DNA from 4 places in the Faecalibacterium sp. genome. Region 2 is predicted to be linked to each of the others. Evidence: predicted binding sites of a transcription regulator. Region 2 holds the regulator's gene; each other region holds the start of a gene.
The links. The regulator HrcA, encoded in region 2, represses chaperone genes, less so after heat shock. The targets are predictions, from matches to a motif close to TGTTAGCACTCNNNNNNNNNGAGTGCTAACA.
Positions count from the first base shown of each region.

Region 1: a site for HrcA is predicted at 1,465-1,495, ahead of htpG (molecular chaperone HtpG). Genes of this name have one in related genera too.
Region 3: a site for HrcA is predicted at 1,523-1,553, ahead of clpB (ATP-dependent chaperone ClpB). Genes of this name have one in related genera too.
Region 4: a site for HrcA is predicted at 1,794-1,824, ahead of ACT8X9_RS02340 (co-chaperone GroES). Genes of this name have one in related genera too.

Region 1 covers NZ_DAWCVJ010000002.1:33,678-37,103, forward strand. The annotation lists gene htpG (molecular chaperone HtpG) at 1-1,401, opposite strand, end outside; gene ACT8X9_RS00690 (alpha/beta hydrolase) at 1,641-2,420, shown strand; gene ACT8X9_RS00695 (hypothetical protein) at 2,522-2,947, shown strand; gene ACT8X9_RS00700 (HD domain-containing protein) at 3,115-3,426, shown strand, end outside.
Region 2 covers NZ_DAWCVJ010000027.1:27,637-31,062, forward strand. The annotation lists gene dnaK (molecular chaperone DnaK) at 1-1,082, opposite strand, end outside; gene ACT8X9_RS06315 (nucleotide exchange factor GrpE) at 1,177-1,803, opposite strand; gene hrcA (heat-inducible transcriptional repressor HrcA) at 1,800-2,873, opposite strand; partial or broken gene ACT8X9_RS06325 (stage V sporulation T C-terminal domain-containing protein) at 3,059-3,426, opposite strand, start outside.
Region 3 covers NZ_DAWCVJ010000024.1:5,949-9,374, reverse strand. The annotation lists gene ACT8X9_RS05795 (RrF2 family transcriptional regulator) at 1-146, opposite strand, end outside; gene cysK (cysteine synthase A) at 424-1,356, shown strand; gene clpB (ATP-dependent chaperone ClpB) at 1,612-3,426, shown strand, end outside.
Region 4 covers NZ_DAWCVJ010000007.1:1,400-4,825, reverse strand. The annotation lists gene ACT8X9_RS02350 (ATP-dependent Clp protease ATP-binding subunit) at 1-634, shown strand, start outside; gene ACT8X9_RS02345 (diacylglycerol/lipid kinase family protein) at 703-1,683, shown strand; gene ACT8X9_RS02340 (co-chaperone GroES) at 1,895-2,179, shown strand; gene groL (chaperonin GroEL) at 2,234-3,426, shown strand, end outside.

The DNA.
Region 1 (3,426 bases), on a different contig from region 2:
CAGGACATCATAGCCCTTGTCCATGACCAGCTCGGCGGCGGGCAGCTTGGCCAGACGGTCGGTGGAGTCGCCTGCGGCAAAGTAGATGTACTTCTGCTCGGCGGGCATCTTCTCGACGTACTCCTGCAGCGTGACCATCTTCTGCTCCTTGGCAGACCAGAACAGCAGCAGGTCGCGCAGAAGCTCGGCGTGCGTCCCGTAGTCGGAGTAAGCGCCGAACTTCAGCTGACGGCCAAACTCCTTCCAGAAGCTCTCGTACTTCTCGCGGTCGTTGGCCAGCATGGCGTGCAGCTCGTTCTTGATCTTCTTTTCCAGCGCGTTGTGGATGAGCTTGAGCTGGCTGTCCTTCTGCAGCATCTCGCGGCTGATGTTCAGGCTCAGGTCCTGACTGTCCACGATGCCCTTGACGAAACTGAAGTAGTCGGGCAGCAGGTCGCCGCACTTCTCCATGATGAGGACGCCGGAGGCGTAGAGGGCCAGACCCTTCTCGTAGTCCTTGGTGTAGAAGTCGTAGGGGCGGTGGCTGGGCACGAAGAGCAGGGCGTTGTAGTTCGCGGTGCCCTCGGTGCGGCTGACGATGACCCGGGCGGGATCGGCGTAGTCGTTGAACTTATCCTTATAGAAGCTGGCGTACTCCTCGTCGGTGACTTCACTCTTCTGCTTCTTCCAGATGGGTACCATGCTGTTCAGGGTCTCCAGCTCGGTGTAAGTCTCCCACTCGGGCTTGTAGTCCTCGGGCTTGGGGTCGGGTTCGGGCTTCTGACGGCTCTTCTCCCGCTCCATCTGGATGGGGTAGCGGACATAGTCGCTGTACTTCTTGACGATGGCCACGATGCCATACTCGTCGAGGAAGTTGTCGTAGTGGTCGGTCTCGGTGTCGGGCTTGATGTGGAGGATGATGTCGGTGCCCGCCGTCTCCTTCTGGGCAGGCTCCAGCTCATAGCCGTCCGCACCGCTGGACTCCCACTGCCATGCCTCGTCGGAGCCGTAGGCCTTGGAGATGACCGTCACCTTGTCGGCCACCATGAAGGCGGAGTAGAAGCCGACGCCGAACTGGCCGATGATGTCGATGTTCTCGTCCTTGTTGTCCTTCTTGAAGTCGAGGGAGCCGGAGTGGGCGATGGTGCCGAGGTTCTGCTCCAGCTCCTCCTTCGTCATGCCGATGCCGTTATCGGAGATGGTAAGGGTGCGGCTGTCCTTGTCGCGGGTGAGCAGGATGCGGAAATCGCCTTTGTTCATGCCGACGGAGGGGTCGGTCAGGCTCTTATAATACAGCTTGTCGATGGCGTCCGAAGCATTGGAAATCAGCTCCCGCAGGAAGATCTCCTTGTTGGTGTAGATGGAGTTGATCATCATGTCCATCAGCTTTTTGCTTTCGGCCTGAAATTCTTTTTTCGCCATAATACAAAACCTCTTTTTATCAGATTCAATGCCAGCACCCGGAGCGGTTGACTGCTCACGGGGACTTAGCACTCATAACTTTCGAGTGCTAATATACACCGGCGGGAGATAAAAATCAAGGGCTTTCATAAAAAGTTCAAAAAACTTTCCCGGTGGGGCGGCGTTTGGCTTTACTTTGCCCTGCCGAAGCCGTATAATGGGCCGGAGTAATCTGTATAAAAGAGGAGGAAAACGGAACGATGCAGCAGATACAGCTGGAACTTGAGGGCGGCGGGACGCTGACCGTCTGCCTGCGGGCGTCGCTGGACGCCATGCCCACGGTGAAGCAGCGGCCTCTGGTGCTGGTGGTGCCCGGCGGAGGATACAGCCACGTCAGCCCCCGGGAGGGCGACCCGGTGGCCCTGCAGTTCGCGGCGGCGGGCTATCACACCGCCGTGCTGACCTACAGCGTGGGGGAAGGGGCGCGGGACTACCGGCCTCTCCGCCAGCTCAGCGAGGCGCTGGGGCTGCTGCGGCAGCACGCGGAGGAATGGCATATCCTGCCGGATAAAATAGCGGTCTGCGGCTTCTCGGCGGGCGGGCATCTGGCCCTGTCCGGCGCAGTGCTGGACATCCCGGGCGAGACGGCGCAGCAGCGGCCCGACGCGGTCATTCTGGGCTACCCGGTCATCACGGCGGGGGAGTATGCCCACCGGGGCAGCTTCGTCCAGCTGGCGGGCAGCGAGGACGCCGCCGCACAGAGAGCCTTCGGCTTGGAGGATAAGATCACCCCCGACACACCGCCGGTCTTCGTCTGGCATACGATGGAGGACAGGACCGTCCCGGTGGAGAACACGCTGCTGCTGCTCTCGGCTCTGCGGCGGGCGGGCGTGGCCTGCGAGGCGCATCTCTTTGAGCAGGGGGTCCACGGCACCAGCATCAGCACCGCCGAGGTGGACGCCGCCGACCGGCACCGCGCCCGCTGGGTGACGCTCTGCCTCGAGTGGCTGGGGCGGACGTTCGGGTTCGACCTGCGGTGAATTGGACATTCCTACAAAAAATTCATAATTTTATGGTTGACCTGCCCAAGATTTAAGGGTATACTGGTCAGCGGAAACAAACGAGGAAGAAGGAAACGTACATGGAAAAGAAGATCTCGGTCAAAGACCTGCTGATGCAGGCATTCCTGACGGGCTGGGAGCTGTCCGACAAGAGCATCTCGCAGGACGAGTACCTCCAGAGCGCCATTCAGGTCATCGAAGTGCTGCAGGTGGAGCCGGAAAATATCTACGCCGAAGAGGGCCTCGGCCTGACCGACGGCGACGAGGTGGACCATCTGGACGACCTGCTCCGCGCCGACGGCCAGTGGCTCTATTACGGCGTGGAGGCGGAGAATTTCTTCCTCATCCAGTGGTATCCGGATGAGGCCTCTGCCAAGGCCAAGCTGGCGCAGCTCGAGGAGCTGGGCGACGGCAAGCAGTACCTCGTGGACCTGAACCTCCGGCGCTCGAACCCCACCGAGGCCGAGAACTTCGGAAATTCGAACCCGGTGCAGCTTCGCTCTTGATTGGTTCAACCTCTCCGTCATTGCTTCGCAATGCCACCTCCCCTATCGAGGGGAGGCTTTGGCATAGCGCAAAGTTTCGCCTCTTCGCCAGAGGCTCCCCTCGGTAGGGGAGCTGTCGAGCGATAGCGAGACTGAGAGGTTTATTTGTTATGAAAGGGAACTTTTCAATGCAGCTTTCTGATCTGGAGCGCCAGCGCCTTGCCGCCATTCTGATGCGATACGACCAGCACCCCGAGGTGCAGCGGATGCGGGAGTTTATCCAGCACGGCGATGTGACCACCTACCAGCACTGCAAGAACGTGGTGCTGGTGAGCTTCTGGCTCAACCGCCGCTTCCATCTGGGTGCGGACGAGACATCGCTGGCCGTGGGGGCCTTCCTCCACGACTTCTATCTCTACGACTGGCACAAGCGCAGCTCCTTCCACGGCCTGCGCCGTCTGTTCGAGATGCACGGCTTCGCTCACCCCGGCTCTGCCTGC
Region 2 (3,426 bases):
AGCAGACCCTTGACGTCGCCCTGCAGGACGCCGCCCTGAATGGCAGCACCGACAGCCACGCACTCATCGGGGTTGATGCCCTTGAACGGCTCGCAGTTCAGCTCTTTCTTGACTGCATCGTAGACGGCGGGGATACGGGTGGAGCCGCCGACCATCAGGACCTTCTTCAGGTCCGATGCGCGCAGGCCTGCATCCTGCAGAGCCTTGCGGACAGGGGTCATGGTGCGATCGACCAGATCCGCCGTCAGCTCGTTGAACTTTGCGCGGGTCAGGGTCATATCGAGGTGCTTGGGGCCGGTCGCGTCGGCGGTGATGAAGGGCAGGTTGATCTGGGTGCTCATTGCGCTGGACAGCTCGATCTTTGCCTTCTCGGCAGCCTCCTTCAGGCGCTGAGCGGCCATCTTATCCTTGCGCAGGTCGATGCCGTTCTCGGTCTGGAAGGCGTCTGCCATCCAGTCGATGATGCGCTGGTCGAAGTCGTCGCCGCCCAGATGGGTGTCGCCGTTGGTGGCCAGAACTTCGGTGACGCCGTCGCCCATCTCGATGATGGAGACATCGAAGGTGCCGCCGCCCAGATCGTAGACCATGATCTTCTGGTCATCTTCCTTATCAATGCCGTAGGCCAGAGAAGCGGCGGTCGGCTCGTTGATGATACGCTTGACGTTCAGGCCGGCGATGGTGCCTGCGTCCTTGGTGGCCTGACGCTGGCTGTCGTTGAAGTAGGCAGGAACGGTGATGACGGCCTCGGTGACAGGCTCGCCCAGATAAGCCTCGGCGTCAGCCTTCAGCTTCTGCAGGATCATCGCGCTGATCTGCTGGGGGGTGTACTCCTTGCCGTTCAGGGTCACCTTGTGGTCGGTGCCCATCTGACGCTTGATGGAGGACACGGTGTTCTCAGGGTTAGTGATGGCCTGACGCTTTGCGACCTGACCGACCAGACGGTCGCCGGTCTTGGTGAAGCCAACAACAGACGGGGTGGTGCGTGCGCCCTCAGAGTTTGCGATGACGACAGGCTCGCCGCCCTCCATGACAGCCACGCAGCTATTCGTAGTACCAAGGTCAATACCAATGATTTTGCTCATAAATGAAGTCTCCTCTCAAAAGAACTTGTTTATCTCATGCTCGATGTGTGAAGCGGATGTCTTATCTTCAAAACCCTTGCGGGTCTCTGCGATGTCACTCGGCCACCACGACGGTCGCGTGGCGGACGATCTTGTCGCCCAGCTTGTAGCCCTTCTGGTACACCGTGATGACGGTGCCGCTCTCCTGCCCGTCCGGGGCGGGGATCTGCTGGACGGCGTTCATGATATTGGGGTCGAAGGGCTTGCCCAGCGCCTCGATCTCCTCCACATGGAGGGTATCCAGCGCCTTGGCAGCCTTATCCAGCGTCATGATGACGCCCTTCTTGTAATTCTCATCGGTGGTGGGAGCGTTGGCCGCCATCTCCAGCGTGTCAAGGATGGGGATGATCTGATTCACGGCAAAGGACACACCATCGTTGAACTTCTGGTCAGCCTCGCGGGTGGAGCGCTTGCGGTAGTTCTCGTACTCCGCTGCCATCCGCAGCAGCTGGTCTTTTGCCTGTGCGGCATTCTTCTCGGCCGTATCGAGCTTCGCCTTCACGGCGTCCATCTCGCGGGCCTTCTTGTTGAACCAGCCATCTTTCTTCTTGGCGTCTGCCGGTTCTGCCTCGGCCTCCTGCTCGGGGGCTGCGGCGGTCTCGGGCGCTTCCTGAGGTGCGGCTTCGGTCTCCTTCGCTTCCTGCTCGGGAGCCTCTGCCGTCTTCTTCGTCTCTTCGCTCATTCCAGATCCTCCTTATATATCACAGTCCGCCGGGGTGCGGCCATCTGCGGGGTGTCTTTTCGTTTGCCGCTCATACCCTCGCCAAGCTCATCGGCGAAGAGGTGGAGCAGCGGCATCAGCTTCTGGAAGGGCATCCGGGTCGGCCCGATGAGGGCCACCGTGCCCCACAGCCCGCCGCCCACAAGGTAGCGGTCGCTGACGATGCACAGGCCGGGAATCTGAGGCTCCAGATCCTCGCCCAGCAGCACGCTCTCACTGCGCTCTGCCGGGGGTGCGATGATGTGGGCGGCCTGCTCCTCGTCGTTCAGCAAGGTGAGGATGTCGCCCACCCTGCCCTCCAGCTGAGGCCAGTCCAGCAGGTGCTGCTCACCGCCCAAGAATACATGGGGCTGTGCGGAGTCCTGCAAAATCGCGGCTGCGGCGCTGATGACCGGCACAAGCTCCGGGTCGATCTGGCTGCACAGCTCGGCGAGCAGCCGGCTCGAAAGATCCACCGGCGCAACGAAGGTCAGGTTGCGGTTGAGCAGCGCGGCCAGCGCAGCGGCATTCTCCCGGGAAAGCCCGGTGCGGACCCGCGCCACACGGGTGCGGACGTAGCCTGCCGTCGTGACGGCCAGCACAGCCGCCGCGCTGCGGCCCACCTGAACGACTTCGTAGTGGGCGACGCAGAGGTCTTCGGCGCAGGGGGTGCTGACCGCAGCGGTGCAGCCGCTGATGGCGGCCAGCGCCTTGGCGGCACCCTGTGCCAGCTTTTCCGGCTCATGGTCAAGGCTGGCGAAGACGGCCTCCACCCGGGCGCGGGTCACGCGATCCAGCGGCTGGTCGTCGGTCAGCAGATTGTCGAGATAATAACGGTAGCCCTTGGCACTGGGGACACGGCCCGCGCTGGTGTGGGGCTGCTCCAGCAGACCCAGCTTGGTCAGCGCCGCCATTTCGTTGCGCAGCGTGGCGCTGGACACGGCCATATCAAAATAGTTTGCCAGCACACTGCTGCCCACAGGCTCGCCCTCGAGGCCATACAGCGCCACGATCGCCTGCAAGACTCGCTGCTTGCGTGCATCCATCGTCATAGCGCCTGCCTCCTTCTTGGCTTTTGTTTCTTTAGCACTCCATCTTCCTGAGTGCTAAGACCATTATAGCCAAAATTTTTTCCCTGTCAATAGCTTCTCGAAAAAGTTTATAAAGATTCATAATTCTGTCATAAACAAAAAAGGGAACGCCTGCCGAACCGCAGACGCTCCTATTATAATAATGTTCACTCCTCCATCTGCTTTGCCAGAAACGCTGCCGCCACGGCCACGGCCTTCTGCTGGGCGGGGTCAGGCTGCTGGGCGCGATCCTCGGCCAGCAGCCCGACAACCCCGGTGACATCCCCCGCCGCGATGATGGGCCACGCGCAGAGCAGAGGCCGCAGCGAACCCTCACAGGGCAGCAGGACGTGCTCCGGGTCGCCCTCGCTGAGGTAGGGCTTGCGGGACTCCATCACCCGTTCCAGCGGCTGGCTGACACTGCGGTCGGCAAGGTCGCGCCGACCTGCCCCTGCGGCGGCAAGGATGCGGTCGCGGTCGGCCACGAAGGCCGTAAGGGCAAAGCTTCGGCTCAGCACCTCCACATACTGCACCG
Region 3 (3,426 bases), on a different contig from region 2:
AGCACCTTGAGGATGTTTTCGAGGTATTTTTCGGAGATCTCCTGCCGGGCAGCGACCTCCTTCAGGGGGACATATTTCTCCGTCCGATGCTCGGCCAGATCTATCATCACACGCAGCGCATAGCGCCCCTTGGTGGAAACGATCATAGACATTCCTTTCTCTTCTTTCCTGTTTTGGTCTTGCAGCGCCGCCGGGCGGGCTGCGGGACCTGTTCCGAATAAGTTTTAACCTATTATACAACAGGGTTTATAACTTTTCAATCGGAAATTTTCGATTTTCCATTGACAAGTGCCCCAAAGGAGGCTATAATACAGACAAACCCACAAACCACCTTGGTTTAACGGGAATAAAGGGGACATCAAGATGACACCGGTCAGGCCGGTGCAGCCGGGCGCATCGCCCGCAATAGGGAGGTTTACTATTATGAGCAAGATCTATACTTCCGCAGACCAGCTGATCGGCCACACCCCGCTGCTGGAGCTGACCCACATCGAGAAGGACGAAAACCTTTCCGCCAAGCTGCTGGCAAAGCTGGAATACTTCAACCCCGCCGGCTCCGTCAAGGACCGCATCGCCAAAGCCATGATCGATGACGCCGAGGCCTCCGGAAAGCTGAAGCCCGGCTCCGTCATCATCGAGCCGACCTCCGGCAACACCGGCATCGGTCTGGCCGCTGTGGCCGCCGCCAAGGGCTACCGCATCATCATCGTGATGCCCGAGACCATGAGCGTCGAGCGCCGCCAGCTGATGAAGGCCTACGGCGCAGAGCTGGTGCTCAGCGAGGGTGCAAAGGGCATGAAGGGTGCCATCGCCAAGGCCGATGAGCTGGCAAAAGAGATCCCCAACTCCTTCATCCCCGGCCAGTTCGTCAACCCGGCCAACCCCAAGGCCCACATCGCCACCACCGGCCCTGAGATCTGGGACGACACGGACGGCAAGGTGGACATCTTCGTGGCCGGCGTCGGCACCGGCGGCACTGTGACCGGCGTGGGCCAGTACCTCAAGAGTAAGAACCCCGGCGTCAAGGTCGTGGCCGTCGAGCCTGCCTCCTCCCCCGTCCTGAGCAAGGGCACCGCCGGTGCACATAAAATTCAGGGCATCGGCGCCGGCTTTGTGCCCGACGTGCTGGACACCAAGGTCTACGACGAGATCATCGCCGTGGAAAACGAAGACGCCTTTGCTGTGGGCCGTCTCATCGGCCACAAGGAGGGCGTGCTGGTGGGCATCTCCTCCGGCGCTGCCGTCTGGGCTGCCATCCAGCTGGCAAAGCGCCCCGAGAACGCCGGTAAGAACATCGTCGTCCTTCTGCCCGACACCGGCGACCGCTATCTGTCCACCCCCCTGTTTGCTGAATAAGCTTCTCATTCCTTCCGCCCCTGCCGTGGTCTTCCGCCCGGCAGGGGCTTTTTGTCTGCGCCGCCGAAACGATATGGTGTGATTTTTTACAAGTTTGCAAACTTTTTGTGAATCCATGCCGCCGCCGGGATTTCCCTATTGACATTGTGGATTGTTTGGAGTATATTTTTAGCAGTCGATGAGCAAGAGTGCTAAAACAACATTCCGACCCACCGCCTGAATCTCAACTTCCGGTATGAATGGAGGCTTGACTTTATGAATACCAATCAATATACCCAGAAGACCCTTGAGGCTCTGCAGGCCGCACAGCAGCTGGCTGTGGAGTATCAGCACAACGCACTGGAGCCGGAGCATCTGCTCCACGCTCTGGCCACACAGGATCAGGGCCTGATCCCTCAGCTGCTCCAGAAATTGAACGTAGACGCAGGCAGCTTCTCCGCCGCTGTGGCCGAAAAGCTCTCTGCGATGCCCCGGGTGTCCGGCTCTGGCCGCGACCCCGACAAGGTCTATATCTCGCAGGCCACCGATAAGGTGCTGAGCGCTGCCGCCCGCGAAGCCAAGGCCATGAAGGACGACTATGTAAGCGTCGAGCACGTCTTTCTCGCTTTGCTGGACGAGCAGACCCAGAACACCTCTGAGCTGTTCCGTGCCTTCGGCATTACAAAGGATAAGTTCTTACAGCAGCTCACTGCCGTCCGCGGCAACCAGCGCGTGACCAACGATAACCCCGAGGACACCTACAATGCCCTCCAGAAGTACGGTCAGGATCTGGTCGATCTGGCCCGCAAGCAGAAGCTTGACCCCGTCATCGGCCGCGATCAGGAGATCCGGAACGTCATCCGCATCCTGTCCCGTAAGACCAAGAACAACCCCTGCCTCATCGGTGAACCGGGCGTCGGCAAGACGGCCATCGCCGAGGGTCTGGCCCAGCGTATCGTCCGGGGCGATGTGCCCGAGAACCTGAAGGACCGCATCGTGTTCAGCTTGGACATGGGCGCTCTGGTGGCCGGTGCAAAGTACCGCGGCGAGTTCGAGGAGCGCCTGAAGAGCGTCCTGAACGAGGTAAAGAAGAGCGAGGGCAAGATCATCCTCTTCATCGATGAGCTGCACACCATCGTCGGCGCAGGCAAGACCGACGGCGCGATGGACGCCGGCAACCTGCTGAAGCCCATGCTGGCCCGCGGCGAGCTGCACTGCATCGGCGCCACCACGCTGGATGAATACCGCCAGTATATCGAGAAAGACCCCGCCCTCGAGCGCCGCTTCCAGCCGGTGCAGGTGGACGAACCCACCGTCGAGGACACCATCTCCATCCTGCGCGGCCTGAAAGAGCGGTATGAGGTCTTCCACGGCGTGAAGATCAGCGACAACGCCCTCATCGCCGCCGCGACCCTCTCTGACCGCTATATCACCGACCGCTTCCTCCCCGATAAGGCCATCGACCTTGTGGATGAGGCCTGCGCTATGATAAAGACCGAGATGGACAGTATGCCCAGCGAGATGGACGACCTCGCCCACCGCATCACCCAGCTGCAGATCGAGCAGGTCAGCCTGAAAAAGGAGACCGACGCTCTGAGCCAGAGCCGTCTGAAGGACCTCGAAAAAGAGCTGGCCGAGCTGCAGGATAAGTTCCGCAGCATGAAGGCAAAGTGGGAGAACGAGAAGAACGCCATCGGCAAGGTGCAGTCTCTGCGCGAGCAGATCGAGCAGACCAATGCCGCCATCGAGAAGGCCCAGCGCGAATACGACCTGAACAAGGCCGCCGAGCTGAAATACGGCAAGCTGCCCCAGCTGCAAAAAGAGCTGGAAGAAGAGGAGAAGGTCGCCGCCGCCAAGAAGGAAGACAGCCTGCTGCGCGACCGCGTGACCGACGAAGAGATCGCCCGCATCGTGGCCCGCTGGACCGGCATCCCCGTGGAGAAGCTGGTGGAGGGCGAGCGCGAGAAGCTGCTGCATCTGGACGATGTGCTCCATAAGAGGGTCATCGGCCAAGACGAGGCCGTCACCAAGGTGAGCGAGGCCATCCTGCGCAGCCGCGCCGGCATCGCCAACCCCAACCGCCCCATCGGC
Region 4 (3,426 bases), on a different contig from region 2:
CACCGAGGCCGTCCGCCGCCGCCCCTACAGCGTCGTCCTCTTCGACGAGATCGAAAAGGCCCACCCCGACATCCAGAACATCCTGCTGCAGATGCTGGAGGACGGCCAGCTCACCGACTCCATGGGCCGGAAGGCCGATTTCCGGAACACCATCGTCCTGCTGACGTCCAACCTCGGGGCACGGTTCCTTGCGGGGCAGAGCGCACCGCTGGGCTTTGGGGCGGGCAGCGAGGCCGCCTTTGAAAAGCAGTCGGAGGCCGCCGTCGCCGAGGCGAAAAAGTGGTTCCGGCCCGAGCTGGTGGGGCGGCTGGATGAGCTGATCGTCTTCCGCCCGCTGGAGGAGCAGAGCCTCTGCTCCATCGCCGAAAAGCTGCTGGGCCAGCTGGAAGAGCGTGCGGCCCGCAGCGGCTACCAGCTCACCCACACGGCCCGGGTCGGCCCGGCGCTGGCCGCAAAGGCCCGCTCGCCCTACGGGGCGCGGGAGCTGCGCCGACAGGTGGACCGTGCCGTGGAGCAGGCCTTCGCCGACCAGATCGCCTCCGGCAGCGTGAGCCTCGGCCAGCGCTGGACGGCAGACTGCACCGCCGACGGCACCATCGTGGTGGAGGAGACGCAGACGGCGGGCGTCGGGTGAAAAGCTCTTGCATCTGCTCTGGTTTTCCGCTATGATAGAGGGCAGGAATCACCAGAGGAGGAAACCGAATGCGCTATCTGTTTTTGCTCAACCCCGCCGCAGGCAAGCGGGACTGCACCACCGGGCTGACCCCGGCCATCCATGCCGCCGCCGGACGGGCGGGCATCCCGCCGGAGAAGCTGCAGGTCGTCGTGACCCAGTACGCGGGCCATGCCCGTGCACTGGCTGCGGAGGCGGCGCGCACCGCCGAGGCCGAGGGCGAGCCGGTGCGCATCTGGACGGCGGGCGGCGACGGCACCTTCAATGAGGCGCTGACGGGTGCCAATGGGTGCGCCCTTGCCGCCGTGGGGTGTCTGCCCTTCGGCAGCGGCAACGATTTCCTCCGCACCTACGGCACGAGGGAGGAGTTCGGCGACCTTGACGCGCAATTCGCGGGCGGGGCGGTGGACATTGATTTGATGGAGACCGACCTCGGCCTCTCGGCCACCATCTGCGCCGCCGGGCTGGACGCACAGGTGGCCTACGGCATCCCCCAGTTCCGGCGCATCCCCTTCTGCGGCGGCGAGATGGCCTACGCCCTCTCCATCGTCCGGCAGCTCTGCGGCCACATCGGCCGGAAGGTGGCGTTCACCATCGACGGCGAGGAGCTGACGGTGGACTGCCTGATGTGCGCGGTCTGCAATGGCCGCACCTACGGCGGCGGCTTCTACGCCGCGCCGGAGGCCCGGCCCGACGACGGCTGGCTGGACGTCTTTATCATCCGCAGGGTGGGCCGACTGACCATCGCCCGGCTGCTGGGGATGTACAAGGGCGGGAAGCACTTCCGGGACGGTGCGCTGACCGAGCAGGCGAAGCCCTACTTCCTCTACCGCCGGGCCAAGTGCGTCTCCCTGCGCCCTGCGGATGGGCGAGGCCCCATCGTGGCGACGGCGGACGGCGAGTGCGCCCCCTGCGAGGCCATCACCGCCCGGCTCAGGCCGCTGGCGGGGCACGTCCTGCTGCCAAAGCCCGCCTACGAGCGGTTCATGGCTCAGCGTGCCAGCGTATAAACGGAAAGACTGCGAAGCGCCCTGCCGGGGGCGCTTTTTTGCTGTCATAAAATATTAACAAAGAAATTTGCAAAAACCCTTGATTTTTCTGCCGGAGATGAGTACAATACACTTAGCACTCAGGGAAATGGAGTGCTAAACACCCGGAGGGAGAAGCCCCGGGCCATGAAAAAGTTTCACTTTTATTTTTTATAATAGGAGGGCAAGAACGATGAAGATCATTCCTCTTGCAGACCGTGTTGTTATCAAGACTGTTGAGGTCGAGGAGACCACCAAGGGCGGCCTCATCCTGACCGGCAGCGCCAAGGAGAAGCCGCAGGTGGCACAGGTCGTGGCCGTCGGCCCCGGCGGTGTCGTGGACGGCAAGGAAGTCAAGATGACCGTCAAGGTGGGCGATAAGGTGCTCACCAGCAAATACTCCGGCACCGAGGTCAAGGTGGACGGCGAAGAGTGCACCATCGTGCGTCAGGCCGACATCCTGGCCATCGTGGAGTAAGCGTCTTTCCCTCATCACTGGATCATCAAGCTTTTATAAAGGAGCGATAAGAATATGGCTAAGCAGATCAAGCAGGGCGAGGAAGCCCGCAAGGCACTGTGTGCCGGCATCGACACTCTGGCAGATACCGTTAAGATCACCCTCGGCCCCAAGGGCCGCAACGTGGTGCTGAGCAAGAAGTTCGGCGCCCCCGTCATCACCAACGATGGTGTCACCATCGCCAAGGAGATCGAGCTGAAGGACGAGTTTGAGAACATGGGCGCACAGCTGGTGCGTGAGGTCGCCACCAAGACCAACGACGCCGCAGGCGACGGCACCACCACCGCTACCGTTCTGGCACAGGCAATGGTCACCGAGGGCATGAAGAATGTCACCGCCGGTGCAAACCCGATGGACATCCGCCGCGGCATGAGCAAGGCTGTCACCAAGGCTGTCGAGACCATCAAGGCCCACAGCCAGAAGGTCAAGGACTCCAATGACATCGCCCGCGTCGGCACCATTTCTGCCGGTGATCCCGAGATCGGCCGCCTCATCGCAGAGGCCATGGAGAAGGTCACCTCCGACGGCGTCATCACCATCGAGGAGAACAAGACCACGGCTGAGACCTACAACGAGATCGTCGAAGGTATGCAGTTCGACCGCGGCTACCTGACCCCCTATATGGTCACGGATACCGACAAGATGGAGGCTGTGCTGGACAACGCCGCCATCCTCATCACCGATAAGAAGATCAGCGTCATTCAGGATCTCGTCCCCCTGCTGGAGCAGGTGATGCAGAACGGCATGAAGCTGCTGATCGTGGCAGAGGACATCGAGGGCGAGGCTCTGTCCACCCTGATCGTCAACCGCCTGCGCGGCACCCTGAACGTCTGCGCCGTCAAGGCCCCCGGCTTCGGCGACCGCCGCAAGGAGATGCTGCAGGACATCGCCATCCTGACCGGCGGCACCGTCGTGTCTGCTGACCTCGGCTACGAGCTGAAGGACACTACCGTCGATATGCTGGGCCACGCCCGTCAGGTCAAGGTCACCAAGGAGAACACCACCATCGTGGGCGGCGCAGGCGACAAGGACGCCATCGCATCCCGCATCGCACAGATCCGCAACCAGATCGAGGCTGCTACCAGCGACTTTGACCGCGAGAAGCTGCAGGAGCGTCTGGCAAAGCTGGCGGGCGGCGTGGCCGTCATCAAGGTCGGCGCTGCCACTGAGGTCGAGATGAAGGACAAGAAGCTCCGCATCGAGGACGC